One region of the Clostridium cylindrosporum DSM 605 genome, then DNA from elsewhere that is predicted to be linked to it. Evidence: a T-box and tRNA genes for the amino acid it is inferred to sense, from the RefSeq annotation. Region 1 holds a T-box; the other holds one or more tRNA genes.

Region 1 (15,526 bases):
GAATGATTCTTTGTATAGGGGTATCATTGTATTATAAACATTATTATTCAAGGAGATAATCTACGATATATATCAGGAATAGTAAATAGTTTAGTAAGTTAGTCTTGGAGGGTACTAACATGAGTTTAAAGGCAAAGGTATGTTTAAGCATAATATTTGGAATGCTTTTTCTTGTAGGATGTTCAATTAAAGAAGAAAATTCATTAGGCAGCACAAATAAGGTTAAGAATAGTCAAAGTAATAAAGTTGATGTAAATAGTACAAATAAAGATTCTAATGAACAATCGCTTAAAATTATAAAAGAATACTTTAGAGCAATGGAGAATCATGATGTACCTAATATGAGAAACTTATTTTTTAATAAATTATCTAATTTACCTGAGAATTTTAACGTAGACTATGTAAAAAGTATTACAATTAACAATATAATGGAAACTGATTATAATGATGATAAAATAAAAGTTTATGTTGATTATATTAAAAGTGAGTATGGTGTAGATGAACACAGTATAAAGATATTTAAGATTAGTTTTAATATAAATATTAATAAAGGATATAGTGAAGAATTTGGAGGAGAAAACTCACAAAAGTTTGCACTGATTAGGGATTTGAAAACAGGAAAATGGCTAATATGTGAAGTGTTTAGATAAAAAAGGTACCTTTAGGTACCTTTTTTAGTTACATTCTTTCTACAGTATCTATTCCTAGAAGAGAAAGACCATTTTTAATTACTATAGTTGTAGCTACAACTAGATTTAATCTTGCCATTTTAAGTGAATCATCTTCAAGATTCATAATTGAGCAGTGATTATAAAATTTATTAAATGCCTTTGCAACATCTATTATATATCTTGTAATAATTGATGGCTCATACTTTTCGATAGAAAGAAGAAGAGTTTCATTAAACCTTGAAATAAGCTTTGTAAGTTCAAACTCCTCTGTAGTATTTAGTTTTGTGTAATCAGCAGTAGAGGAAAAATCACCAGCTTTTTTAAGAATACTTTTACCTCTAGCATAGGTATATTGTACATATGGTGCAGTTTCTCCATCAAAGTTTAATATGTCTTTCCAGTCAAATGATAAATCTCTTTCCCTATTGTTTTTTAGGTATGTAAATATTACTGAACCTATTCCGATTTTTTTGGCAACATCTTCTTTGTTATCAAGTGCTGGATTTTTTTCATTAATAAGTTCAAGTGAACGTGATATAGATTCACTTAAAAGTTCTTCTAATAAAACAACATCACCTTTTCTAGTTGCAAGCTTCTTATTTCCAATTCTTACAGTACCAAAACCAACATGTACACAGTCGTTAGCCCATTCTTTACCCATTTTTTTAAGAGTTGAGAATATTTGATTAAAATGTAATGATTGAGGTGTACCAACTACATAAATATTTTTATAAAAATCATATGTTTTTTGTCTGTATGTAGCAGCAGCTAGATCTCTTGTTGCATATATAGTTGCTCCGTCTGACTTCATTATCATACATGGTGGTATATTAAATTCATCGAGTTCAACAACTAAGGCACCTTTGCTTTCAACTAAAATACCTTTATCTTTTATTTCTGAAACGACAGATTCCATCTTATCACTGTAGAAGCTTTCACCTGCAAGTGAATCGAATTTAATGTTTAGTAAATCGTAAACTCTATTAAACTCAACAAGACTTACATCTTTTATCCTTTGCCAAAGCTTAACTTCCTTTTCACAACCATCTTCAAGGTTTTTAAAGTGTGCTCTTGCTAGGTCCTCAAGTGAAGGGTCTTTTTCTGCTTCATCATGAAATTTAATGTATATTCTAAGAAGCTCCTTAATTGGTTCATTTTCTAGAGCCTTTTCATCAACCCATCTTTCATATGCAACAATAAGTTTACCAAATTGAGTTCCCCAGTCCCCTAAGTGATTTATACCTATAGTGTTGTATCCTGCAAAGGAAAGGATTTTGTAAAGTGAATTTCCAATAGCAGTTGAACAAAGATGTCCTACATGGAAAGGTTTTGCAATATTAGGGGATGAATATTCAACAATAACATTTTTATTATCACCTATATTACATGAACCATATTTTTCTTTTTCAGAAATAACCTTCTCTATAACTTCCTTGGAGAAATTGCCCTTTGCAATAAAAAAGTTAAGATATCCACCAAGTGATTCTATTCTTTCAACACAATCAATATTAAGTGTAGACTTAAGTTCTTCAGCTATTAAATTTGGAGCTTTTTTCATAGTTTTAGCTAATCTAAAACAAGGAAAAGCAAAGTCACCCATGTCACTTTTAGGTGGAATTTCAATAAAGCCTTCAATTTCTTCAAGATTAAGACCTGTTTTTTCGCTAAGATTTTTTGCTAATATATTTTTGTAATCCATATTTAAACCTCCTGATAGTTCTTGGTAAATTTCATTATTAAACACAAAAAACCCCATCTCTTATATCAAGAGACGGAGAATATCCGCGGTACCACTCTAGTTAGTACAAAAGTACTCACTTTAGCCTTTGTAACCTAAGGCAAAGGTCAAACCATACTAAATTCCGGTAGAATCTCAAAGGTTCTATTCCCTAAAGAATACATTATAAGGCTTACACCATCCCTTACTCGCTACAAAGTATTTCTTAAGGTACTTATCCTTTTCATTGACTATAATCTATCTTTTGTAATAATTCTATCAAATAATAATTCTATGTCAAGTATAAGTATTATTTTAAGAACTTGAATCAGTATAAATGAATTGTATATATAATTAGGAAGGAAAAAATTATTTTAAAATATATAAGTCGAAATGTAGTATATTTATGGCATTTGATTAAAAAAAATATTAAAAAAAGTGTTAAAATTAACAATATAAAGTGGTTTTTATGGTATTATATAGTTAGCTATATAATAATATATAGACTATTGTAAATTTTTACATTAATTTGGAGGAGGTGTAGAACATTATAAAAGATAAAACAAAAAACAGAATACTATTTATTTTGCTATTTACTCTTGTTTTAAATACTTTAGGATTATTAGCTTCAATTAATAATGTTAATGCGGCAACTACAGATACACGTCCTAAAATGACAGGAGTAGAGATGGTAGAAAAATCTCCAGCTGCTGGAGTATATCCTACTTTAAGGCTTAGTTCAACAGGATGTGCTGCAGTACAGTATAGTGTTTATCTGTACTCACCAACTAAAAAGATATGGGAAAATGTATCAGGAGGATATACTACCTCTGTAGCAGGAAATGGAACCTATACTTTAAAACTTACAAAGCCTTTACATAGTGGAGAAAATAGCTTTAGTGTTTGGGTTAAAAAGTCAGGGAGTACCCCTATAAACAGTGGGGGATATGATGATTTTCAAAGTTATAGGGTAACGGTAAATGCTTCTTCAACTTCTGAGATTATTCCAGAAATTAAATCAGCTAGTATTTTATCTACAGAGCAAAAGGCTGGTATATATCCAAGTTTAAGAGTGACATCTACTGGAGATACTAAGGTTCAGTATAGAGTGTATTTATACTCTCCAGTTAGTAAAATATGGGAAGATGTTACAGGAGGATATACTGCGCCTGTTGATTCTGCATCTACTACTAGTTTAAAGCTAAACAAACCCTTACATGAAGGCGAAAACAGCTTTAGCGTGTGGGTAAAAAGAGCAGATAGGGACCCTATAAATAAAGCAGGTTATGATAACTTTTTAAGTTATAGAGTAAGTGTAGGTACCTCTGATAATACAGAAGGTGAAGCTCTTCTACCAACAGTTAAATCTGCAACTATATCGGCTACTCAGCAAAAGGTTGGAATAAAGCCAATAATAAGCTTAACTTCAACTGGAAGTGAAAATGTACAATATAGGGTATATTTATATTCACCAACTAAAAAGATATGGGAAGATGTATCAGGTGGATATACTGGGGCGGTAAGTCCGTCAAGTACATATAATCTTCAGTCTAATATAGCATTACATGAAGGTGAGAATAGCTTTAGCATATGGGTAAAAAGAGCAGGTAAAGTTCCTGCAAACAGTGCAGGTTATGATAACTTTTTAAGTTATAGAATTAATGCAGGCACTTCTGATAATACAGAAGGTGAAGCTCTTCTACCAACAGTTAAATCTGCAACTATATCGGCTACTCAGCAAAAGGTTGGAATAAAGCCAATAATAAGCTTAACTTCAACTGGAAGTGAAAATGTGCAATATAGAGTATTTTTATATTCATCAACTAAAAAGATATGGGAAGATATATCAAATGGATACACTGAAGCAGTAAATCCATCAAGTATATATAATCTTCAGTCTAATATAGCACTGCAAAAAGGTGAAAGCAGTTTTAGTATCTGGGTTAAAAGAGCAGGAAAAACACCTGTTAACAAAGAAGGTTATGATAATTTCTTAAGCTATAGGATTAATGTAACTAGTGAAAGTAATACAATACCAGAGATAACTAGCGTAAATGTAGATAGTTCAGGAATAAAGCTAGGAGGATATCCAGGTGTAACTCTAAAGTCAAGTGCAGATGTAAATGTACAATATAGAATATATTTATACTCACAAAGTAAAGGAATATGGGAAGATGTTTCAAATGGATATACTGAATCTGTAGATCCAAGTACGCCGACTACAGTAAAAATAACTAAACCATTACAACCAGGAAGCAATACCTTTAGTATATGGGTGAAAAGAGCGGGATATTCTCCTATTGACCCAGGTGGATATGATTCCTATGTGCACGATATTTCAAATGTAACTGTTAATGCTGATAAAACTCCTAAGATATCAGAAGCGACAGTTAATTCTGCTAAAGTCAACGAAGGAACAATACCAGAATTAACAGTTAGCGCAAGTGCCGGTGATGGAAGTAACATAAGTTATAAGGCGTTTATGTTTTCGAATAGCAAAGGTCAATGGGTAAGTTCATCGGAGTATACTGATCCTATTAAAAGTGGAGAAAAGACAACAATTAGCCTTAGTACTCCACTAGAATCAGGTACGAATAAAGTACTTCTATGGGCTAAAAGGGCATGGATTTCAGGTGAAGTATATGAAGACTACAAAATAGTAAATATAGATGCTATAAGACCTGCACCTTTAAAAAAGAAAATAATTGTTGACCCAGGACATGGAGGAAAAGATCCAGGAGCACTATCTGCAAGTGGGACAAGGGAAAGAGATATAGCTTTAAGTGTTGGACTAAAATTAGGATCAATTTTACAGTCAACTGGATACGAAGTTCTCTATACAAGAACACAAAATGATGTAGTCAGTTGGAATAGCTTAGTTCAATCAGAATCTTTAGCATATAGAACAAACTTTGCAAATTCAAATGGAGCAGATTTATTTGTATCTATTCATTGTAATGCTGGAGGGGGTACAGGAACAGAGACATTCTATAGTAAGAATTATGTAAGTAAAGATCAGGCTCTTGCAACCTCTATACAGCAGGAACTTGTTGCCTCTATAGGACTTTACAATAGAGGTGCTAAACCAGGAAGTTTATATGTATTGAATAATACAAAAATGCCAGCATCATTAGTTGAGTTAGCATTTATTGATACTTTAAGCGATGAAGCTAAACTGAAAGATCCTGTTTTTCAACAAAAAGCGGCAAATGGTATAGCAAATGGTATAGCTAAGTATTGGAATAGGTAGAAAGATGACGAAAACAGTCTTTAAAATATTTTAAAGACTGTTTTTGTTTTTGAAGGAATAAAAATAAAAAAATTTAATAAGTAAAATTAAGGTAAAGTATCTAAAATATGTGCTAAAGAAATGGACGTGCCATTGACAAAAATAAAAAATTTTTATATACTTTGGTTATCAAATTATTTGATAGTCAAATTATTACATGATGAAAATTTATGGTGGTGCTATGGAAAATAAACAAAAAGTGATTAACGATTTATTAGTAGATATTTTTAATGACATACTTATTATAGAACAAAAAACTATATCTTATGGAGAGTATAAAGATATTTCTGTTACGGAAATTCATACAATAGAGGCTATAGGAATAAGTAATTTAAAGTCTATGTCAGAGATAGCTGCAGAGCTTAACATTACTGTAGGTACACTAACAACTGCCATTAATAACCTTGTAAAGAAGGGCTATGTCGAAAGACAAAAATCAGAAAGTGATAGAAGAGTGGTTAAAATTTCACTTACAAAAAAGGGAAAATTAGTACATAGACTACATGAAATGTTTCATTGTGATATGGTAATGTCAAGTATTCAAGGACTTACAGAACATGAAATTGATGTATTAGTAAGATCCCTAGATAAACTAAATAATTTCTTTAGAGACAAATATAAAATATCAAAATAGCTTCTAGGGAGGATTTAAATATGAAGGGGATAAAATTTATAGGGACAGGATCCTATTTACCTGAGAAAACTATTTCAAACGACGACTTATCTAAAATTATGGATACAAATGATGAGTGGATACGTCAAAGAACGGGTATAGGACAAAGAAGGATGGCAATAGAAGAGGGATGTGTGGATCTTGCAACTAAAGCAGCTATATCTGCATTAGAGAATGCAAAGCTTAAGCCAGAAGATATAGATGTATTAATCGTGGCTACATGTACTCCTGATAATTATTGTCCTTCTGTTGCGTGCATGGTTCAAGAAAAGTTACTTGCTGTTAATGCAGTTGCATTTGATATATCAGCGGCATGTACAGGATTTATATTTGCACTTAAAACAGCAGAGAGCTTACTTAAATCTAGCGAATATAAAAATGCTTTAGTCATAGGATCAGAAGTTATGACTAAGCTTATAAATTTTGAAAACAGAAATACAGCGGTTTTATTTGGAGATGGGGCAGGTGCTGCTGTTATTTCTAAGAATGATTTTGAAAATGGAATAAAGGATATATATATAAAGACAGATGGAAGTGGAGCAGGTTTAATAACTATGCCAGCTTTAGGTTCCATTAAAGATGCTAATTTTGAAGATAAAGAATTTACATATGTTTCGGATAATACAAGGGATATCTTCATGGAAGGTAGAGAGGTATTCAAATTTGCTACGACAATAATGGTATCTATGGTAAAAGATATATTAGAGAAACATAATTTGGATATATCTGACATAAAATATGTGGTTCCACATCAGGCTAATATTAGAATTATTGACTATGCAGCAAAAAAACTTAAGGTTAGTAGTGATGTTTTTTATACTAATATGGAGGAGTATGCTAATACTTCAGCTGCAAGTATACCTATTGCATTACATGAGATGAACGCAAAAGGGTTACTTAGTAAGGGAGATAATATTATCCTTTTAGGTTTTGGTGGCGGATTAACCTTTGGATCTGCACTTATTACATGGTAGAATTCTCTCGATATATATAATGTGAAAATCTTAGAATATAAAAAACTATTAAAATAATAAAAGTTAGAATTTTAGGAGGAGTATAAATGTTTGAAAATAAGTTTACCCAGATGCTAGGAATAAAGTATCCTATTATACAAGGTGGAATGGCCTGGATAGCAGATTCATCACTTGCATCAGCAGTTTCAAATGCAGGAGGTCTGGGACTAATTACAGGATATGCTTCTCTAGACTGGATAAGAGATGAAATAAGAAAAACAAAGGCATCGACAAATAATCCTTTCGGAGTAAATATAATGCTTATGCATCCAGAAGTAGATAAGATAGCAGAGCTTGTTTGTGAAGAAGGAGTTAAGGTAGTTACAACTGGTGCAGGAACACCAGGTAAGTATATGGAGATGTGGAAAAGTCATGGAATAAAGGTTTTAGCTGTTGTTCCATCAGTGGCTCTTGCTAAAAGACTTGAAAGAGCTGGAGTAGATGCAATTATTGCTGAAGGTTGTGAAGCAGGTGGGCATATTGGACAATTAACTACAATGGCTTTAGTGCCACAGGTAGCAGATGCTGTTAATATACCTGTAATTGCTGCAGGGGGCATTGGTGACGGAAGAGGAATAGCATCATCCTTTATGCTTGGGGCACAAGGAGTGCAAGTAGGAACTAGATTTCTTGTTTCTAATGAATGCACTGTTCATGAAAATTATAAGGACAAAGTAATATCTGCAAAGGATATAGATACTGATGTTACAGGAAGAGATACAGGACATCCAGTTAGAGTAATTAGAAATAAACTATCAAGAAAATTTTTACAGCTTGAGAAGGAAAAAGCTAGTGCTGAAGAGTATGATGCTATAGGAACAGGAGCATATAAAAAAGCTATATTTGATGGTGATGTAGAATATGGTTCAGTTATGGCAGGACAAATATCAGGACTTATAAGTAAAAAGCAAAGCTGCAAGGAAATAATTGAAGAAATGTTTAATGAGGCTGAAGTATTACTTAAGAAGGGAACAGGTGTATTTAATGAGTAAAATAGGTTTTCTTTTCTCAGGCCAAGGTGCACAATACGTTGGTATGGGACAAGAACTATATAATAATTACATAGAAGTTAAAGAGGCTTTTGACAATGCTGAAAGTATCCTAGGATATTCTTTAAAGGATGTTTGTTTCAATGGACCTAAGGAAGTTTTAAATAGAACTGATGTAACTCAACCAGCAATATTTACATTAAGTGCAGGAATAGCAAATATATTGAAGAATAAAGGAATAAAGGCAGATGTTACATGTGGACTAAGTCTTGGAGAGTATTCAGCTCTTTATTATGCTGAAGGTTTGAGTTTTGAAGATGGCTTAAAGCTATTAAAGATTAGAGGAGAAATAATGGCGAATGCCTATCCAGAAGGCAAGGGTGCTATGACAGCTGTAATAGGCCTTGATAAAGAAGTAATTAAAGAGTGTATTGATGAAGTAAAGGAATTTGGACTAGTAGAAATTGCAAATTTAAACTGTCCTGGACAAATTGTAGTAACGGGAGAAGTTTCAGGAATTGAAAAAGCAGAAGAGCTTTTTAAAGAGAGAAAGGCTATGAAAGTGGTAAGACTAGAGGTAAGTGGGCCATTCCATTCATCACTTTTAAAGGAAGCTAGTTTAAATCTTAAAAAGGAACTTGAAAAAGTTAACTTTAATAAGTTAAGTATTCCTGTACTTACAAATTATACAGGTGGTATACTAGAAGAGGCTGATATTGTAAGTACTTTAACGGGACAAATGTGTAGTACAGTTCATTTTGAAGATAATATAAGAAAAATGATAGAAATGGAAGTAGATACATTTATAGAATTAGGGCCTGGTAAAGCGCTAAGTGGTTTTATAAAAAGAGTGAACAGAAAAGCTAAGATATTAAACATTGAAAATGAAGATACTCTAAAAAATGTATTAGAGCATTTTGAAGGTTAAGGAGTGGTTTAAGTGATTTTAAAGGATAAAGTAGCATTAGTTACTGGAGGAAGTAGAGGAATCGGTAAGGCAATTGCACTGAAACTTGCGTCACTTGGTGCAAATATTGTTATAAATTATGAGAAAAATCAAGAGTCAGCTGATAATGTTATTAAAGAAGTAGAAAGCTTTGGAGTAAAAGGGCTTGCACTACAATGTAATGTTGCTGACTATAAAAGCTGTGAGGATATGGTTAAGAATATAGCAGAAGAGTTTGGTGCAGTTGATATTCTTGTGAATAATGCTGGAATAACAAGGGACAAACTTATTCTTAGAATGAATGATGAGGATTTTTCAGCTGTTTTAGATGTTAATCTAAAGGGAGCATTTAACTGTAGTAAACATGTTGCTTCTTTAATGCTTAAGAAAAAGATTAAGGGAAAAATAGTTAATATATCTTCAGTTGTTGGATTAATAGGTAATGTAGGTCAAGCTAATTATGCTGCTGCTAAAGCAGGATTAATTGGTATGACAAAATCTATGGCAAAGGAACTTGGAGGTAAGGAAATTTGCATCAATGCAGTTGCACCTGGATTTATAGAAACTGATATGACTAAGGTGTTAAGTGAAGCTGTAATAGAAAAGATGGAAAGTGCAATTCCAATGAAGAAATTTGGTAAGCCAGAGGATGTAGCTGAAATTGTAGCATTTTTAAGCACACCTTCTTCAAATTACATCACAGGTCAGGTTATTAACTGTGATGGTGGAATGGTAATGTAAGGAGGAAAACAGATGAAACGTAGAGTTGTAGTAACTGGAATGGGAGCCATAACTCCAATAGGGAATAATGTAGAGGAATTCTGGAAATCTGCAAAAAACGGAGTATGTGGTGTAGATTTTATTAAGGCTTTTGATACAGAAGATTCAAAGGTAAAACTTGCAGCGGAAGTTAAGGACTTTTCAGCTGATGGTTGTATAGATAAAAAAGAAGCAAAAAGAATGGGAAGATATACTCAATTTGCAGTTTGTGCTGCAGATGAAGCAGTAAAAGATTCAGGGATTAACCTTGATGAAATAGATAATTATAGATTTGGAGTTTCAGTAGGTTCAGGAATTGGTGGACTTGAAACTATGGAAAAAGAACATACTTCAATGACTAAAAGAGGTCTTGGAAAGGTGTCTCCTCTTACAATTCCTATAATGATTGCTAATATGGCAGCAGGGAATATAGCTATTAGATTTAATGCTAAGGGTCCTTGTACTTGTACTATAACTGCATGTGCAACAGGAACAGATTGTATAGGGGAAGCATTTAGAAACATAAAAAATGGTTATGTGGATTTAATGCTAGCTGGTGGTGCTGAGGCATCTATTACACCACTTGGAATTTCAGGTTTTACTGCATTAACTGCACTAAGTAAAAGTGAAGATCCAAAAAGAGCATCTATACCATTTGACAAGGAAAGAAATGGCTTTGTTATGGGTGAAGGTGCAGGGATGTTACTTCTTGAAGAATATGAACATGCAAAGAAAAGAGGAGCTAAAATCTATGCTGAGGTAGTTGGATATGGAATAACATGTGATGCTCACCATATAACTGCTCCATCACCAGATGGTGAAGGTGGCGCTAGGGCGATAGCACTTGCAATAGATGAAGCAAATATAAACAAAGAAGACGTTGATTATGTTAACGCACATGGAACAAGTACTGAACTAAATGATAAGTTTGAAACTATAGCTATAAAGACAGTTTTCGGTGAACATGCTAAGAATCTTTTAGTAAGTTCAACAAAATCAATGACTGGTCACTTACTTGGGGCTGCAGGGGCAGTTGAATCAATTGCTTGTATTAATGCACTTAGAGAGGGATTCATACCTCCAACAGTGGGACTTATAGTTCCTGATGAAGATTGTGACCTTGACTATGTTCCACAAACAGGAAGAGAAAAGAATATAAAATATGCAATGTCTAACTCTTTAGGTTTTGGTGGTCATAATTCAGTATTACTTTTTAAAAGGTGGGAGAACTAATGATAGATTACAGAGAAATAGAAAAGCTTATTAAGGCATTAGACGAAAGTAGTTTAACAAGTCTTCAAATCGCATATGAAGGTATTCAGATAAATATGGCTAAGGAAGCTAAAGAAAAAGTTGTATATGTAAATTCTTCAGATGTAACTGTAAAGGAACAAGCTGAAGTATGTACAAGTATTGCTACTGAAACTAAAGAAGTTAAAGTAGAAAAAAGAGATGAAAATATTAAAGCTATAAAGTCACCAATTGTTGGTACATTTTATGGTAAACCAGCACCAGATAAGGACGCTTATGTTACTGAGGGAAGTAGCGTGAAAAATGGTCAAGTTGTTTGTATAATTGAAGCAATGAAGCTTATGAACGAAGTTAAAAGTGAATTTAGTGGTGAAATAGTTAAGGTTTTAGTAAATGACGGTGACCTTATAGAATATGGACAAGAGATATTTCTTGTTAAGGAGAGCTAAAAATGGAAATGGGAATAAAAGAAATTCTTAATATCCTACCTCATAAATATCCTATGCTATTGATAGATAAGGTTGTTGATATTACACCAGGGGTTAGTGTAAAGGCTATTAAGAATGTTACTATAAATGAAGACTATTTTAATGGGCATTTTCCAGGTGAACCAGTAATGCCTGGAGTTCTTATGGTTGAAGCTATGGCACAAGCAGGCCTTGTAGTACTTTTATCTAAGGAAGAGTTTAAAGGAAAGCTTGGATTCTTTACTGGAGTTAAGGAAGCAAAGTTTAGAAGAAAAGTTGTTCCAGGAGATGTATTAGAAATAAATGTTGAACTTATAAAGCTTAGAAGTAGTTTTGGAGTTGCAAAAGGAATTATAACTGTTGAAGGTCAAAAAGCATGTGAAGCTGAGTTTTCATTTGCTATTGGCTAGGAGAAACTATTAGTGGGGGAGGATTCCCCCACTAAGTTTACGTAAATCCAGGGATAATGAAAGAGGTTTAAATATCCCAAAGGAGGAATATAGGTGTTTAAAAAGATATTAATCGCTAATAGAGGCGAAATTGCTGTTAGAATAATAAGAGCTTGTAGAGAAATGAATATAGAAACTGTAGCTGTGTACTCAGAGGCAGATAGAGAATCATTACATGTTGAGCTTGCAGATGAAGCAGTATGTATAGGCCCTGGGGATGTTAGAAAAAGCTATCTTAATGTAAATAACATATTAAGTGCTACAATACTAACAGGTGCAGAAGCTATTCATCCAGGGTTCGGTTTCTTATCTGAGAACAGTAAGTTTGCAAGAATTTGTGAAGAATGTAACATAAAGTTTATAGGTCCAGATTATGATGCCATAGATTCTATGGGGAATAAGTCTAATGCTATTGCTTTAATGAAAAAGCATAATGTACCTGTAGTACCAGGTTCAGAAGGAAGTCTTTCATGCTTTGATGAGTGCAAAGCTGTAGCTAAAGAAATTGGCTACCCTGTAATGATAAAAGCTGCCCATGGTGGTGGTGGACGTGGTATAAGAATAGTATGGGATCCTATTGAGCTTGAGAAGGAATTTTATAATGCTAAGGCTGAAGCACAAGCAGCATTCGGAAATGGTGAATTATATCTTGAAAAATATGTTGTAGAACCAAGACATATAGAAATTCAAATATTAGCTGATTCATTTGGTAATGTTGTTCATCTAGGGGAGAGAGATTGTTCTATTCAAAGAAGAAATCAAAAGGTTATTGAAGAAGCGCCATCTCCATCTTTATCAAAGATTCTTAGAAAGAAAATGGGAGAAGCTGCGGTTAATGCGGCAAAGGCAGTAGGATATAAAAATGCTGGTACTGTTGAGTTTTTAGTAGATAAGTTTGATAATTTTTACTTTATTGAAATGAACACTAGAATTCAAGTAGAACACGGTATTACTGAAATGATAACTGGAGTTGACATTGTAAAAGAGCAGCTTAAAATAGCAGCGGGTCTTCCACTTGAATTTAAGCAAAGAGATGTTGAAATAAAAGGTCATGCGATTGAATGTAGAATTAATGCTGAAGATCCCCAAAATGACTTTAGACCATCTCCAGGAAAAATAGAAAAATTATTTATGCCTGGGGGCCCTGGAATAAGAGTTGATAGTGGAGTTTATGAAGGATATACAATATCTCCATTTTATGATTCAATGATAGGGAAACTTATAACATACGGTAAGGATAGAGAAGAAGCTATCTCAAGAATGAGAAGAGCTCTTGGAGAGTTCGTTATTCAAGGAGTAGAGAATAATGTTGACTTCCAATATAGACTTATTAATGAAAAAGAATTTTTAGATGGAAAATATCATACCGGATTTATAAATAGTCTTTAATCCTTCTTAAAAAGGTTGGTGATTCATTTGTTTAAAGGATTATTTAAAAAGACAAAATATATTACTGTAGGTACTGTAGGTACAAAAGCAGAAGAAAAGAACCCTGAACTTGAAAAAGAAACTGAAACTGTTAATCAAAAACCAATTATACCAAATGGTATGTGGAGAAAATGTAATTCATGTAATCAAATTATATATAATGAAGATTTAAAGCAAAATCAAATGGTGTGTACTAATTGTTCAAATCATTTTAGATTAGGTGCAAAGGAAAGACTTGAAATAACTATTGATGAAGGAAGTTTTAAGGAATTAAACGAAGGTCTTAAAAGCAAAAACCCTCTAGAGTTTGAAGGGTATGATAACAAGCTTAGTAGTTTAAAGGAAAAACTTAATGTAAATGATGCTATAATCACAGGTTATTGTACGATAGGTTCTAATCCTTGTATAATTGGGATTATGGATGGTAACTTCATTATGGGTAGTATGGGAAGCGTAGTTGGAGAAAAACTTTCAAGAGCTTTTGAAATAGCAACTGATGAAAATCTTCCTGTAATTATTTTTACTGTATCAGGCGGAGCTAGAATGCAAGAGGGAATATTCTCACTAATGCAAATGGCTAAGGTAAGTGCTGCGGTATCAAGACATAGTGAAAAAGGTCTTTTATACACTGCTGTTTTAACAGACCCTACAACTGGAGGGGTAACTGCAAGTTTTGCTATGCAGGGAGATATTATTATAGCAGAAAAAGGAGCGCAAATTGGTTTTGCAGGTAGAAGAGTAATCGAGGATACTATTAGACAAAAACTACCTGAAGGTTTCCAAAGTGCAGAGTTCCTTTTAAAGCATGGATTTTTAGATATGGTTTGTCATAGACGTGATATAAGAAATGTTTTAATAGACATATTGAATATTCATTCTAAAAACTATAATTCTAAGGATGATGATGAAGTAATAAAATATGCTGCACCGAATAAGAGTAAGAAAAACTACAAGAAACAAGACCTAACTGCATACGAAAGAGTTCAAATAGCTAGAAGTCCTCAAAGGCCAACAACTAAAGATTTTGCGGATAAGTTATGTAGTAGTTTCTTAGAACTACATGGAGATAGATATTATTCTGATGATGAGGCAATAATTGGTGGGATAGGATTCCTTGGAGGAATTCCAGTAACTATTATAGGACATCAAAAGGGTAAAAATATAGAAGAAAATATAAGAAGAAACTTTGGTATGGCAAAGCCTGAGGGATATAGAAAAGCAATGAGACTTATGAAGCAAGCAGAAAAATTTAGAAGACCTGTAATATGCTTTGTAGATACTCCAGGTGCATACTGTGGAATAGAGGCTGAAGAAAGAGGACAAGGAGAGGCTATTGCAGAAAGCTTATTAGTACTTAGTAGTCTTAAAACACCTGTTATTTCACTAATTGTAGGTGAAGGTGGTAGCGGAGGTGCACTTGCACTTGCACTTGCTGATGAAGTATGGATGATGGAAAATGCAGTATATTCAGTTTTATCTCCAGAAGGGTTTGCAAGTATTCTATGGAAAGATGCTTCTCGTGCCGAGGAAGCTGCTGAAAAAATGAAAATCACTGCATCTAATTTAAAAGAATTCGGTATAATAGATAAAATAATCGAAGAGCCTATGGATGGTATTCACATAGATTTCGATGTAATTGCTGAAAATGTAAAAACTAAGCTTATTTCTACTATGTTAATGTATTTAGCAGTAGACGATAATAAACTTCTAAGTGATAGATACAATAAGTTTAAATCAATGGGAGTATTCGAAGAATAGTGTTCGATTAAAGATTATATTTATAAAAATTTTGAACACCTTATTTAGTATATAAATAAGGTGTTCCTTTCTGTTTCAAAATTTTACAAGTGTGTATGAAATTTGTAATGTAAAAT
Region 2 (15,526 bases), on a different contig from region 1:
GCCCCCCCAAGACCTATAAGTCCTCCAAGGGCACCTATAGGTGTTGAAGTAAGAAGAGAAAGTAATACAGATTGTTTTTTATTCATAAGTTATTTTCCTTTCAAGATATATTATGAATTACTTTTTCATAAGAAATACTTGATTTGGTGGAATATATATCTTCAGTTTTTTATTATCACATATTGTGATATCTGATAATGAGGACTTTGATACTTCTATTTGAAGAATACATCCAAAACAATTAACAAGAATAGTATTAGAAAAAACACCTTCTATTTTCTCAATAACATCACATTCAAAGGTATTTTCTTTGTTACATTCCTCATTGAATAGGCTTATGTAATGTGCTCTTATTCCAGCAATCATTTGTTTAGATGAGGGAGAAGCTGTCTTAACAGCTTTAAAAACAAGCTCATTTGATTTTAAAATATAGTAATCATCATCTTCTTCTAATATAGTAGCATCAAGAAAGTTTTTGCATCCAGTTATCCTTGCAGCAGTAGTGCTTAAAGGTTTACTGATAACTTCTTCCTTAGTGCCAATTTGTAGGTTTTCACCTTTATTTAGAATCATAATATTATCGCAAATACGATATGCTTCCTCAATATTGTGAGTAACAAGTAGCACCACACCATTAAAGTTATTGCCTATAATATCAATTAATTCCCTTTCTAGTAGATACTTAATATGACTATCTAATGCGGAAAATGGTTCATCTAGCATAAGCAGGTCAGGTTCAGTAATTAAAGTTCTAGCAAGGGCTGTTCTTTGTTGTTGTCCCCCAGAAAGTTCAGATGGATAGTGATTTTCAAGTCCAGTAAGTTGCATACGTTTAATCATGTCTAGTGTTTTTTCATCCCTTAAGGACTTCTTTAAATAACTAATACCATATGAAATATTTTGTTTTACTGTTAAATGGGGAAAGAGTGCATAGTTTTGAAATACATATCCTATATTTCTTTTTCTAGGTGGTATATTTACCTTTGAGTCACTAGAAAATAGTGTTTTTCCCTTAAGTTTAATATATCCATTATCAGGGGAGGTAAGCCCTGCAATACATTTTAAAGTCATACTTTTTCCGCAGCCTGATGGACCAAGTATTCCTAAAATCCCCTTTTCTAACTTAAAAGATGAATTTAGTGTAAAGTCTCCTAATGACTTTTGAAATGATACTTCAAGCATTAACCTACCCCCTTTTTAATTTTCTTTCAAGAATATTAATTATAAATAATACTAAAATAGCAATACTAGTCATAATAAGAACAAGTAAATTAACTAAATCTTTATCTCCTACTTGTAGTGCATCATATATGGCGATAGGCATAGTCATGGTTTTATCTGGAATACTTCCTGAAACCATTAAGGTAGTACCAAAGTCTCCAAGAGCCCTAACAAATGACATTGTAATACCTGCTAGAATTCCTCTCCATGCGATAGGAAGTATGATTGTACAGAAAATGTTAATCTCACTTCTCCCTAATATCCTTGCTGCATTTAAGAAATCCTGATTTATCTCGAGAAATGCAGTTTTAGAGGATCTAATTAAGTAGGGAATTGATACAACTGTAGATGCAATTATAGCACCTGTAGGTGTAAAAACTATCATAATATTAAAGGTGTTTTCTAGGAAGTCCCCTATTGGAGACTGTCTACCTAAAAGAACTAAAAGATAATATCCGAGTACTGTAGGTGGTAATACAATAGGTAAATTAGTTAAAGTATCAATAAAATCAGCTATTTTCCCATGCCCTTTGCTTAGGAAATAGGCAATTGGAAGCCCAACTATAAGGCTGATTATGGTTGCAGTTAGTGCTACGCGAAAAGAGAGATATAGTGGAAATAGATTTAAACCTTGCATTTTTACTCCTTAGGTGCTTCGAATCCATATTTATTCATAATTAACTTACCCTTTTCACTATTTACATATTCAATAAACTTTTTGGCAAGTTCCTGGTTTTTTGAAGCCTTAACAATAGCCATTGCTTGATTTAAAGGCTTATGCATTTTCTGGTCAATAAGATTAAAGTTTAAAGTTTTATCATCCTTTAAAGATAGTGCGATAAATCCTGCATCAGCATTACCAGTAGTTATAAGTGTTGCTGTTTCTGAAATACTTTTTCCATATACCATTTTTGATTTTAGTTTATCCCATAGTCCAGCAGTTTCTAAAGCATTTTTTGCTGCTAAGCCATATGGTGCAGTTTCAGGATTTGCTATAGCGATTTTTTTAATTTCAGGATTTAGTAAATCCTCTATAGTTTTAACTTGAACCTTACTATTCTTTGGTGTGGCAATACCTACAAGTCCTAGGGCATAAAGCTTTTTAGTATCAGAAATTAAAGCGCCTTTTTCAATAAGCTTATCTACATCTTTTACATTTGCAGCTACGAATAAATCAAATGGAGCTCCATTAATAACTTGTTCTGCCAATGTACTTGTTGCACCAAATGAAAATGTTACCTTAGAGTTATTATCCTTTTCGAACTCTGATCCAATCTCTGTAAATGCTTTTTTTAAGCTAGAAGCAGCAGCTACTGTAAGTTCTGTTTTTTGAGTAGTTGTATTTTCTGATTTTGAAGTGTTTTCCTGATTTGCTCTGCATCCTACAAGTGAAAAACAAACCAAAATAACAAAAGTAAATAGGGTAAATAAAGTTTTCTTTTTCATATTTTTTCCTCCATGTTAATATAATTTCGTTATGAAAAGTGATGAAAAGTGATATAAGTTTCCATTAAACTGCTTTTCACATAAATTATAAGTATATTAAGGTATTAATGTCAACGAAAAGTAGATAGAAAGGTGTAAAGACGTGACGAAACGTGATATAATATAATGTAACATTATAACTAGAAAGGTTGATAATATGGATAATAACGCATTAAATGCTCAAGAAGTTGCTAATATATTAAAAATAGCTAAAAATACAGTTTATGAACTAGTCAAAAGAGGAGAGCTTAATTCATATAAAGTTGGAAGAAAAATAAGGTTTACATTAAATGACGTTGAAGAATACATATCAGGTTCAAAAAGTATTAAACATAAGATAATTGCTACGAAGGATGAAGTTATAGGGAATAATAACATACAAGTAACTCCAGAACTTAACAATAGAGGCTTTGTTATATGTGGCCAAGATTTAATGCTTGATATTTTATCAAGTTATGTAGAGCAGTATACTCAAGGAATCCCAGCACTTCGCTCATATATTGGTAGTTATAATAGTTTAACTGCACTATATCAAGGAAGTATTCAGGTTGCATCTGCACATTTATGGGACGGTGATACAGGAGAGTATAATGTTCCCTATGTAAGAAGGCTTGTACCAGGTATTCCAACTGTTATTATTCATCTTACATGTCGTATGCAAGGATTTTATGTTAAAAAGGGAAATCCTAAGAATATAAAATCATGGGAGGATTTTAGAAGGCCTGATATTACAATGATAAATAGGGAAAAAGGTTCAGGGTCTAGGGTGCTACTTGATGAACATCTGCGTTTACTTGGTATTTCTAGTAGCTTAATTAATGGATATAATCGTGAGAATCAATCCCATCTTACAGTTGCAAGTACTATTGCTCGTGGTGGTGCAGATGTGGCTGTAGGAAATGAAAAAATTGCAAGTCAGGTTGAGGGAATTGAATTTATTCCTCTACAAAAAGAGCGATATGATTTAGTTTTTAAAAAGGAAGATATAAACACTCCAGGGATTCAAGCTATTTTACAGATTCTTAGATCAGATGAATTTAAAATGGAGTTTGAAGGAATTGGAGGCTATGATATTAGTGAAATAGGTAATATTGTAGCAGAGATATAGTAAATGAGAAGTTAAATTAATTGCTATTAAACAACGCCTATTAGGATAACTTATATTTATCCTAATAGGCGTTGTTTTCAATCTATAATTCCATAACTGTTTTATTTCTTCCTGTAATTTTTGCATGGTAAAGGTTTCTATCTGCGCCGAGTAGTAGTTCATCCATATTGTTTTTATGGCTACTAAGTTGATGTACACCTAAACTAGCAGTTATTTTAATTTTTATATCATCATATTGAAAAACAGTATTTTCTAATGATTTTCTTATGTCTTCTGCTACTTTATAGGCACTATGTAAATCAGTATCTTGTAAGACTATTAGGAATTCTTCTCCACCATATCTACTTAACCAATCTGTACTTTTTCTAATATGATATTTAACAAGTTTACAAAAGTCAATTAAGATCTTATCCCCAATTAAATGTCCATAGTTATCGTTTATTTTTTTGAAGAAATCTATATCCGCCATAATTACTGATAAAGGATATTGTTTAACAATACTCTTATTAATATTAACTGGAAGTGTTTCGTTAATATATCTTCTATTATATACTCCAGTTAATTCATCCTTTATTATTTTTTCATTTAATTCATTTAATACGTATTCTGTATAGTTTTCACTACTATCATTTTTAGTCTGTATCTTTCCATTTTGTGTTATATCCTTAAGAATTTCAACTATATATCTATTGTTGTTTAGAATTAAAGGAGTAGCAGTTACTAGGAAAATTTTTCCTTCGTTGTTTTGTATTTTTACAAATGTATCATCTTCTAAATAAGCTCTAATAGAAATACAATTTTTACAAAATTCGTCTCTTTTCCAAAAGTCATAGCAATAACCCTTTGATTCTTCAATAGAATTATCATTTACAGTTATGGTTTTCTTATTAACTGGATCTACTAGTCTAAAAATGTCATATAAGTTTTTAAACACTGATAATCTATTTTTTACTTCTTCTACTATATTCATATTGCAATCCTTTATTATATAGTTTTACCTAAATTATACAGTGTATTACATAGTTCTACAATGCATAGGAGAAACATTTATAATGTTGAGATTTATATTATAAATTTAAATAATAAAGACATTAAATATTTAAGAAGTTATTGGTCTTTGATTAAAAGGAATGTATAATAGTATTAATTGCTAAAAATGTAAGAATAAACATGGAGGGGAGTATGGATATGAAAAAGTACTATAATATATTTACTCTCTGTATTGTAGTTTCCCTTATAGTATCAGGAGTGCTTGTTATTAATGCTTTAATAACAAAGCCATCATATAATTTGTTAAGAGATTGTACAATTAAAATAGATAGTTGGACGTACTATACAAGTTTAGATAGAAGTATTAAGAAAGCTACTTTGCCATGGAAGCCTAAGTATAGGGAAGGTTCTATGACTATATATATGAATAGTAAACTACCAAAATTGCATAGAGACAAGACTCTATTTATAAAATCATATATGAAACAGATTAAGGTATTAATTAATGGTAGGCAAATATATGATAGTAGAGCGGATAATGACAAAGGTGATGTAAATGATTACGGTATGGGTTTTCACTATTTAGAGATTCCTAGAAACTACACAGAAGCTAATATACAGATACAGGTTTTCTCTAGGTTCCCACAAAATGTTGGGCGAATAGAGCAGATATCTATTGGTAGCAAGGCAGATCATATAGGAAACGCTATAGGGGAAAGTGGAGTATCTAATCTTATGGCACTAGGTATGATATTGATCGGAGTATTTTCTATTAGTACATTTTTAAATACCTTTTTAAGAAATAGTAAATATATAAATCTTCTATGCATAGGGATATTTACACTAATTTGTGGGTCATGGATAATAGCTGAAACTGACCTTTATCAAATATTTTATAATAATTCATACATAGGTTATGTGATTGAATATATAGCTTTTTATTCAATGCCTATACCTCTTTTAATATTTATCATTACAAATTACCCAATAAAACATAAAAGAATAATAATGTTTTTAATATCAACTCTTACCATATTTTTGACGTTTATAATATGTACAAGTGCATTTGGACTTATGGAGCTACACCAAGGAATAAAGTTTTATCATAGTATTTTAGGTATATCATTGATTTTATTAATATGTGTTTTATCCTTAGAAGTAACTATACATGATAAGGATTTTATATTATTTTTCCTAGGATGTATACTAATGATTATGTTTGGTTCAATAGACTTAATTGAATTTTACTCGAAGCCAGAGAAGAGTTCCTTTAATCACTTTTATGTAGGAATGTTTATATTTACTTTAACAATTTTAATAAATGTAGCTAGATACATAATCAAGTTAAAGGATGAAAAGGTTAGAAATGAAACCCTTATGGATATAGCATATAAGGATATAAGTACTGGACTTTTGAATAGAAGAGCATTTGATGAAACTATTCAAAGATTAAATGAAGAGTTAAAAAATCATTCTAATATAACTGTAATAGTAGTTGATTTAGATAACCTAAAGGAAACTAATGATTACCATGGACATATCCATGGGGATAGAATTATATTTTTAAGTGCATCAATACTTAATTGGGCATTTAAAGATATAGGTGAAGTTTATAGAATTGGTGGGGATGAATTTGCTATTTTATGTGTAGACAAGTCCCTTGAGGAAGTGGAAGATTGTGAAGTTAAAACAAGAAACTTTATAAAAGAGATTGAGTTTAACTGTAAAAAGGACGTAAGCATGTCTTCGGGAAAGGCAGCCTATGATAGTTCTATAGATAGAGATATTTATTCTGTATTTTCACGTGCTGATAAATATATGTACAAAAATAAAAGAAAAAGAAAAGAAGGATATTATATTTAATATTAAATATAATATCCTTCTTCTATTGGTGGAAGTTTATTTAACTTTAAGATGCAGCAGCTTCTTCCCTATTTCCTAATTTTCTAAGATCTCTTATAAGTAGCACTGCTGTTATTAGAGAAGATAGGAAATCAGAAGTAGGCCCTGCTATAAATATACCGTGTAATCCCCAAATAGTAGGCATAATAATTAGTAGAGGAAGCAATATTATAACCTGCCTTGATAAAGACAAGAACATGGAATACCCTGCTTTTCCTACTGATTGGAAGTACACTGAACTTACTATTTGGAATCCTACAATAGGAAGCATACATAGGTATACTCTAAGTACAAAGGTTCCCTGTGATATAAACTCGTTTAACACAGCTGTATTAGATTTATCTGCGAATGTGCTCATTATAACTCCTGGGAAAACAGCTACAAGTATATAACCTAAAGTTGATATTATGGTAGCAGATATAATAGCTAGCTTAAGGGCTTCTTTAACTCTATCATACTTCTTAGCACCGAAGTTATAGCCAAGTATTGGTTGAACCCCTTGATTGATACCGAAAATAGGCATAAGAAGAAGTAGTACTATAGAGTTAATAACACCCATAACCGCTACAGAAATATTATCACCATAGTTTACAAGTTGTTTGTTAAGTATAACAGTGATTACGCTTGCGGCGATTTGCATAGAAAATGGTGACATTCCTATAGCAAAGGTGCTACGAATAATATGAAAATCAGGTTTTAAGTTTTCTTTTCTTATTTTTAGTAGGCTCTTTGAGCTTCTAAAATACATAAGAACCCAAACTGTAGATATTGCCTGAGATATAACTGTAGCTAAAGCTGACCCTTGAATTCCAAGGCCAAGTCCAAATATGAAAATAGGATTTAAAATAGCGTTAATCACTGCTCCTATAATCATAGTGAACATTGCCATTTTAGGACTACCATCTGCACGTATGATACTATTGATACCAAAGGATAGATTGTTAAGAACTGTTCCTATAAGAATAATAAGTGTATAGTCTTTAGCGTATGTTAGAACTTCACCTTTTCCTCCAAATAGAACAAGGATAGGTTCAAGAAATGCTATACCAATGACTGTAAGTATAAGAGAAAGAATAACAGTAAGAGAAATTGCATTGCCGAGGATTTTTTCAGCCTCATCTTTTTTGCCCTGGCCAAGTCTTATAGAAATTAGTGCAGTAGCTCCTATTCCTACAAGCATACCAAAGGCTATAATGACGTTCATAACAGGAAATGCAATAGTTATTCCTGATAAAGCTAAGATGTTAACACCTTGACCTACGAATATTCTGTCTACAATATTATATAGTGCATTGACTATAAGGCCAATAATAGCAGGCACAGAAAATTTAACAAGCAGCTTACCAATGTTTTCTGTTCCCATAAGCTGTAGAGAATCTTTTTCCGTCATATTTTCTACCTCCTTATTAAGTTAGAAATTAAACTTAAGTACATAATTATAACACAAACTAAATTATATACATAGTGGAACTAAGTTAGAATTAAATTTAGGGTTTTTATAGATAATATGCCGAAATGTCGAAAAAATAACACGAAAAATTAAACTGTAAAGTATTAAATGACAGTACAATCAGTCAATTTATTAAGGAAAAGGGAAAATTTTTGTAGAAAAACAAGTTATGATAGCATTTATTTTTATAATATGTCTAACGTTTGAAATTGACTTAATTAACCTATTATTCTATTATTTATACATAGATATTATTACTGTAAGTTAAAGTAAGATATCTTTGTAAGGAGGTTTTTCATATGGAGAAGGCAGTAGTGTATAAAGTTGACTTTATGAGAAGAGAACTACATAAAGAACTAGAAAACTGTACAAGCTTAACAGACGCCAGAGTAATTGTAATAAGTCAATTACTAGATGAATTTATAGTAGAGTGTCAGAAGCAATTGATCTCAAAAAATTATCAAGGTGCGGTTACTATGCAGATTTAGCACTTATTGACAAGAAAAGTGATAATGACTATAATTACAATGATAGGCACCTGTAGCTCAGTAGGATAGAGCGACGGTTTCCTAAACCGCAGGCCGGAGGTTCGAATCCTCTCAGGTGCACCACTTTTATTTATATTTATATTTGGGGTAATTAGAGAAACTTAATTAATTGATATCTTATTCAAGTTTATTTTAAAACATATTAGTTTAACTAGATTGATATTTACATTATGACTATTTAGCCGTTAACATCTACTTGTTAACGGCCTTTTGATTTATTAAAATAAGTAATATATTTAATATGATGAGATTTATTAGATGGATCTATATATTAGTTTGGAGGATAGGTAGTTGGAAAGTTACTTTATGTCGGTTGCTATTGAGGAAGCTAAAAAGGCGGCTAGTATAGGTGAAGTTCCTGTAGGAGCGGTTGTAGTAAAAAATGGTGAAATCATAGCTAAAGCATATAATATGAAGGAGACTTTAATGGATACAACAGCACATGCTGAGATTCTTGCAATTAAGAAGGCATCTGAAATTCTTAAAGGTTGGAGGCTTATAGATTGTGAGATTTATATAACACTTGAGCCATGTGTAATGTGTGCAGGTGCAATAGTTCAATCAAGGTTAAATAAGCTTATATTTGGAGCCTATGATAGAAGATTTGGAGCATGCAGAAGTCTTTATAGTATTCCGGATGAGGGAAAGCTTAATCATAAAGTTGAGGTTGTTGAGGGAATCATGGAGAGGGAATGTAGCTCTTTGCTTTCACAGTTTTTTAAAACTCGAAGAAATCACACTTAACATAGAGGCTATCACATATCTTATGTGATAGCCTCTTAATTTACTCATCTCTAGTTATAGGAAGTCCTTGAAGTGATATAAAAGCATCTAAAATCTTTTCTACATGATAGTTAAAAACTATATTTTCCTCCTTAGAAACACACTTACTAGTATCAGGAGTGATTCCGTATATCACCTGAAGTTTAGCTAAGTTCTCCTTAGATAAACAGTATTCCTTATCTAAGTCGTTAAGCACAGTAAGATGAAAATATATATGCTTATGAAGAAGTATTATCTCTTTTATATTGTCTGCATAAAGTGGACGATCCTTAGAGATTCTTATCTCTTCAAGTAAAGTTGAAAGTTCATCTGAAAGTTTTTGTATTTTGTCATAAAAACCAAATGTATCTACAACCTCATTATAACAAAGTCTTTTCTTTATAAGTTCTGAGGTTTTATCTCGAAGTATTTGATAGCTTTTAAGAATTGAAGCTATATGATTCGGTGGTGCTATAAGAAAATTTACTATAAATGCTATGGATATACCTAGGAAGGTCTGAATTATAGCAGATAAGCTGTATTCAAATGCATCCATATTAGGGGTTACCCCAAACATTATAGATAGGAAAACTATACCTGATGTTGGAATTGAAAAATTCCAATTTAGAATTCCACAAACAGATATAATAATTACAATGCCAATAGACGAGAGGAGTAGGTCCCCTGGCTTAATAAGGCATAGTAAAAATGCAATAATAGCACCGAATATAGTAGAAATAATCCTATTCTTTCCTGACCTTAGTGTATCTACAACACTACTCTCCATAACAAGAAGTGAGGTTATGGCAGCAAGATATGGAGATTTAAATGACAGTAAAGTAGATGCACCAATAGAAAGAAAAACAGCTATAGCGGTTTTTAGATTTCTAATACCAATTCCATATTTCATAAACATCACCTAATTATATTTAATACCTATAAAAATGCTAAAGTCAAGGAAAACAATGTATAGAAACTTTAGCTAAGTATATACTATGTTTTGTGGGAGGTGTTGCAAGTGAAGGTTGCTATAATGGGAGCTGGTCTATCTGGACTTTCCTGTGCAATAACATTAGAGCGTCTTGGAGTTTCACCTACTATCTTTGAAAAAAGAAGTATGGTAGGAGATAGATTTATTAATGGAGAGGCAATGTTTAGCATAATCGATAGACCTATTAAGGATAACTTATCTTACATATCTAAGAATTATAATATAAACTTAAATGCCACAGATAAAGTAACTAAGTTGTTTATTCATTCTCAAAAGGAAGTTGCCTCTATTAATGGCAAAATTGGTTATACAAATATAAGAGGTAGACACGAAGACTCATATGAAAGACAGTTAGAAAAGCAGATAAAAAGTAAAATTAACTTTAACTCTACATATGACTATGAAGATTTATGTAAGGATTACGATTATGTAGTGTTGGCTACAGGAGATGGGGAATATGCATCTCGACTAGGTAATTATAAGTGTGATCTTACATGTACTATAAAGGGAGCAACAGTACAGGGGAACTTTATAACAAGTAGCCCACATGTATGGTTTAATTATGATATATTACCAAAAGGATATACATGGTTAATCCCTTTTTCTGATAATGAAGCTAATTTATCAATTGCTTACCCTGATTATCCTGATAATATAAAACTAGATATAAATAGTATGTGGGAAAAGTTTTATAGTTTAGTATGTAGGGACCTAGGTGAGGATTTAACTATAACTGATAATTTTGAAATTACAAGGTATATGATGGGTATATGTAATAAGCCTAAGATTAATAATACCTACTTTGTAGGAAATTGTTTTGGATCTATATCTCCTGGACTTGGCTTTGGACAGCTTACATCGATTTTAACAGGAGTATATTCAGCCTATGATATTTGTGGAATAGGGGACTATGAGGAACTTACTAAACATTTATTTGAGGATTATAATCATTCTATAGTTTTTAGGAGATTTATGGAGAATTTAACAGATGAGCAACTAGATTTCCATATTAAAAATTTAAATAATAATATTATAGGTATGATATCTGATAGGCTATGTAGTAACAGTTGTGGGATAGATATACTTAAGTTATCAACTCCAATAATGAGATTATGGAATTATTATAAGTCAAAGGGATCAATATAATAAATCTGTTGCATTGTTGCTATTTTTATGGCATAATTACATGGTATAAGTAAAGTCGCATGGAGAGATGGTCGAGCTGGTTTAAGGCGCACGCCTGGAAAGCGTGTGTAGGGGAAACCCTACCGGGGGTTCGAATCCCCCTTTCTCCGCCAAGTAAACACGTTAAGTATAAAATGCTTCACGTGTTTTTTACGTTTAATTCATTTCAAGCAATTTACAGCATAAGTATACCTATAAAAGAAATCTTGTTCTTATAGTACTACATTTTAAGTTACTATCTAATTGCGTTATATTACGAAGGAAAAAGCATTTAGGAGGAAAACATGTTTAGTAGTTTATTTTAATACCGAACAACTAAAAAAGATTAATGAATTAACAGGATTAAAATTTAGATTTTATTAATTGCACAACAGTTGTATATTGTGAACTACTTTGAGGGGATGGTTATGAATATGAGTTCCCGGTGGATTTGTAATTTTAAAGTGGTAATCAAAATAATCACCTGGTTTAGTTCGTGGAGAATGCTCTACCTGTGGAAGCTGATTATACACTCTTATGTTAACATAATACCCAGGATAAACCTTAATTGTTGGGCTAGGTATAATGCTATTATATCCTAATATGCTATTCTAATCTTAATGTTTCAAAAGTTAGAAGACACAAATGTAAAAATGAAAATCCATGGTCGAGGGCGACCTCAGCACCTCTTGGCCATAGCTTAAACTTATTTTATAACATAGGAATCTACGATTTCTTTAGCTTTCTTTTGAGAAGGGATTCCCCTTATGGCATACATTGCTTGATTGTAATTAAATGCGATTGTATAGGCTGGTTTCCTTGATCCGAAGCCTGGCTGCTTAACTAATTGAGTTTCCTGACCGTTACTAAGAGGGTATCCTTTTAGAATTTCATACTCTCCTAAAAATTGTGCAGGTTGAAGTTTGGAATCTTTTCCTAATTTATCTAAAACTGATATTTCAGCATATGCCTCATTAATTGTCCCTAAAAACTCACCTATAGTAACCGCGTCTAACTTCTTTTTATATGCTTTTATTGCTGACTTAGGTACTTGATATATTTCTGAGGAGTAGTTATTGTATCTAATACACATAACCACAAAATTATTGTTTGAAAAGTAATTAGAATGTAATAGCTTAAAATTCATTTCATTTTCTAATGATTCTAGATTTTCATATTCTTTTAACTTAACTTTCCCAGAATATATAGAGTAACTAGTAATATCAATGCTTTTTTCATTATTTGAATTAAAGAACAATGATATTATTGCAGTCAAAAGAACGATTGAGGATAAAACAGTTATTATTATAAACTTTGGAAATTTCTTAATTGTCATAGAATCACCCTTTCATTTTCTACTATTTTCTATTATTTTCCATTATAATATATTATTATGACTAGTGTAAGTTAACTTTACATTTCATATAATGTTTATATTGTGAATGATTCTTGAAAGTAAAATAGACAGTGGATTGACCTTCCACTGTCTTAAATATTTATTACAATATAATTTTTTCAAATTAACATTAGCATTATTAAACAGATTTCAAAGCATTTATAAATACCTAAGATACTCAGCGCATTTACGATTGGTATACTAGAGTAGAGAACATGCCCCCTACACCTTCTGTAAAGTTATTAGCAATGTGATGTGATATATGACAATGAATAGGCCAAGTTCCTGGATTATCTGCCTTAAACAGTACATCCCAGGTTTCTCCACTAGCTACTAATATTGTATTTTTTAATATTCTATTGTTAGGGTCAATAGGATTACCATCAGCTTTTTCTACTTGAAACTGATGTCCATGAAGATGCATAGGATGATGATTAATCTGTATAGCTCCGAATCTTAGACGTACAATATCTCCATAATTAATTGGCATTGGAGTAACTGCAGGAAAGCTCTTTCCATTAATAGTAAACATATTAAACTCGTTGGTAAAGGGGTTAAGTTCATACACTCCTGGTTTTACCTTTTCCCCCTTCTTAGGACCAACAAGACTCCACTCTTGCATTAGCAATAAGTAATCCTTATCAACACACTTATGGCTTTCTTTATCACCTGGGTCTAAAATTACAAATCCACCTAATAAACCTAACATATCTTGCTTAACAACATTAACATGAGAATGATACATATGAGTTCCTGGGGGATTTATAACTTTAAAACGATAATCAAAGTAATGTCCTGGTTCAATTCTTGGGGAAGGCTCTACATCAGGAACTCCATCCATAACATTAGGAACATCAAGTCCATGCCAATGAATACTTGTAGCTTCTGGAAGATGATTGTACACTCTTATGTTAACATAATCTCCAGGATATACTTTAATTGTCGGACCTGGGATACTACCATTGTATCCCCATCCCTTTATAAATACGCCGGGAAGTATTTCTTGATTCACTGGCTCTGCTACTAATTCAAAATATTTTACACCTTTACTCATAGTATATTTTAGAGAATATATATCAGGCGTAACAACCATAAAAAACACCTCTTATATGATTTTTTAAGCTTATCATATAATAATATGCTTGTTTTATTCTAATGTTACTAAAGCTAGATATAATCAAATATGAAAATTTCCAATAAAGAATTATAAAGTATTCATAATCTAATAATTTTATAGACTAATTGTAATACTAATAGCAGGAAAGGATGTGGCTATAATGGATTACAGATTAATTTCTATTTTCATTCCCCTTATTGTTATTATACTTGCTGCATTTACAAAGCGAGTTATTCCATCTTTAACTATAGGGGTTATTACAGGTGGAATTTTTCTTGCTAAAGGAAGTATTATTCAAGGAATTATTTTGTCTATTGAGCATTTAATAAAAGCAGTAGCAAACGAAGATAGTATTTACATTATATTTTTCCTATTTATTTTCGGGGCATTTGGGGAAATTATGAAGGTTTCAGGAGGAATTAAGGGTTTTACGGAATTCTCCAGTAAATATGTAAAGACGGAAAAAGGAGCATTAGGAACTATATGGTTAGTTACTCCAGTAACCTTTATTGATTGTTGTTTCCATAGCATAGCAGCTGGTACAGTTAGTAAAGCATTAATTGATAAGGTAAATGGGAGTAAGAGAAAATTAGCATTTGTTCTAAATGTTACCTCATGTTTACTTATAATACTTATTCCATTTGGTACTACTTATGTTGGATACATAATAGGGGTTATAGGTTCAGCATTTAAGAATGCAGGATTAACATTATCTCCATACAGTATATACATTAAAAGTATTCCATACAATTTTTATGCAATTATTATGATTTTAATAAGTATAGGTGTAATTATATTTGGTTTAGGTTTTGATAGAGTAATCAAGTTAAATAATGAAAAAAGTTACTTGGAGGAAAATGGTCACCATCATAATGAAGCACATGAACAGAGTGAATTTGTTGAAAAGGTTCCTCCACGTCCTATTAACTTAATATTACCTCTAGGGATATTAATATCCTTAACCTTTTTCTTTCTTTGGTATACTGGACGAAGTGGAGAAAATGGATTTATCACAGCAATTATAAATGCTAATTTTGAAAAATCAATTTTCATTGCCGGAACTGTTACAATAATAATAACTTCAATAATTTATGTTTTTCAAAAGATACCTATGGGTGTAATAGAGAGCAACTTTCTAGCAGGAGGAAATGAAATGATGCCTCCTATAGTAGTTCTTATTTTGAGTTGGGGGCTAGCAAGTATAGTAAAGGATTTAGGGTTTATAAGCTTTGTAACCAACGTGCTAGGACCTAAAGTACCTGTTTACTTAATTCCAGCGGCTATTTTTTTGATAGGTTGTTTTGCATCATATTTTATGGGTTCAGCATGGGGAACATGGGCACTTATTATGCCTATAGCAGTGCCACTTGCAGTATCTAGTAATTCAAATTT

Evidence for each region. A T-box is a leader RNA that pairs with one kind of tRNA and senses whether it is charged. The one in region 1 lies ahead of argS (arginine--tRNA ligase), so its partner is inferred to be a tRNA-Arg.
Region 2: it encodes a tRNA-Arg, which carries the amino acid that the T-box ahead of argS (arginine--tRNA ligase) is inferred to sense. The anticodon was not compared.

The regions. Positions count from the first base shown of each region.
Region 1 covers NZ_LFVU01000002.1:8,555-24,080, reverse strand. The annotation lists gene CLCY_RS00760 (DUF4829 domain-containing protein) at 120-650, shown strand; gene argS (arginine--tRNA ligase) at 679-2,370, opposite strand; T-box leader at 2,436-2,645, opposite strand; gene CLCY_RS00750 (N-acetylmuramoyl-L-alanine amidase family protein) at 2,975-5,638, shown strand; gene CLCY_RS00745 (MarR family winged helix-turn-helix transcriptional regulator) at 5,859-6,311, shown strand; gene CLCY_RS00740 (beta-ketoacyl-ACP synthase III) at 6,332-7,324, shown strand; gene fabK (enoyl-[acyl-carrier-protein] reductase FabK) at 7,411-8,355, shown strand; gene fabD (ACP S-malonyltransferase) at 8,348-9,280, shown strand; gene fabG (3-oxoacyl-[acyl-carrier-protein] reductase) at 9,296-10,039, shown strand; gene fabF (beta-ketoacyl-ACP synthase II) at 10,052-11,290, shown strand; gene accB (acetyl-CoA carboxylase biotin carboxyl carrier protein) at 11,290-11,757, shown strand; gene fabZ (3-hydroxyacyl-ACP dehydratase FabZ) at 11,760-12,185, shown strand; gene CLCY_RS00705 (acetyl-CoA carboxylase biotin carboxylase subunit) at 12,279-13,613, shown strand; gene CLCY_RS00700 (acetyl-CoA carboxylase carboxyl transferase subunit) at 13,641-15,410, shown strand.
Region 2 covers NZ_LFVU01000007.1:59,927-75,452, reverse strand. The annotation lists gene CLCY_RS04570 (sulfite exporter TauE/SafE family protein) at 1-86, opposite strand, end outside; gene CLCY_RS04565 (sulfate/molybdate ABC transporter ATP-binding protein) at 118-1,182, opposite strand; gene modB (molybdate ABC transporter permease subunit) at 1,187-1,858, opposite strand; gene modA (molybdate ABC transporter substrate-binding protein) at 1,861-2,667, opposite strand; gene CLCY_RS04550 (helix-turn-helix transcriptional regulator) at 2,864-3,814, shown strand; gene CLCY_RS04545 (GGDEF domain-containing protein) at 3,897-4,784, opposite strand; gene CLCY_RS04540 (GGDEF domain-containing protein) at 5,003-6,667, shown strand; gene CLCY_RS04535 (MATE family efflux transporter) at 6,714-8,096, opposite strand; gene CLCY_RS04530 (aspartyl-phosphate phosphatase Spo0E family protein) at 8,456-8,644, shown strand; tRNA gene CLCY_RS04525 (tRNA-Arg) at 8,691-8,767, shown strand; gene tadA (tRNA adenosine(34) deaminase TadA) at 8,996-9,448, shown strand; gene CLCY_RS04515 (FUSC family protein) at 9,489-10,376, opposite strand; gene CLCY_RS04510 (NAD(P)/FAD-dependent oxidoreductase) at 10,485-11,603, shown strand; tRNA gene CLCY_RS04505 (tRNA-Ser) at 11,665-11,755, shown strand; gene CLCY_RS04500 (hypothetical protein) at 12,328-12,957, opposite strand; gene CLCY_RS04495 (multicopper oxidase family protein) at 13,205-14,110, opposite strand; gene CLCY_RS04490 (Na+/H+ antiporter NhaC family protein) at 14,295-15,526, shown strand, end outside.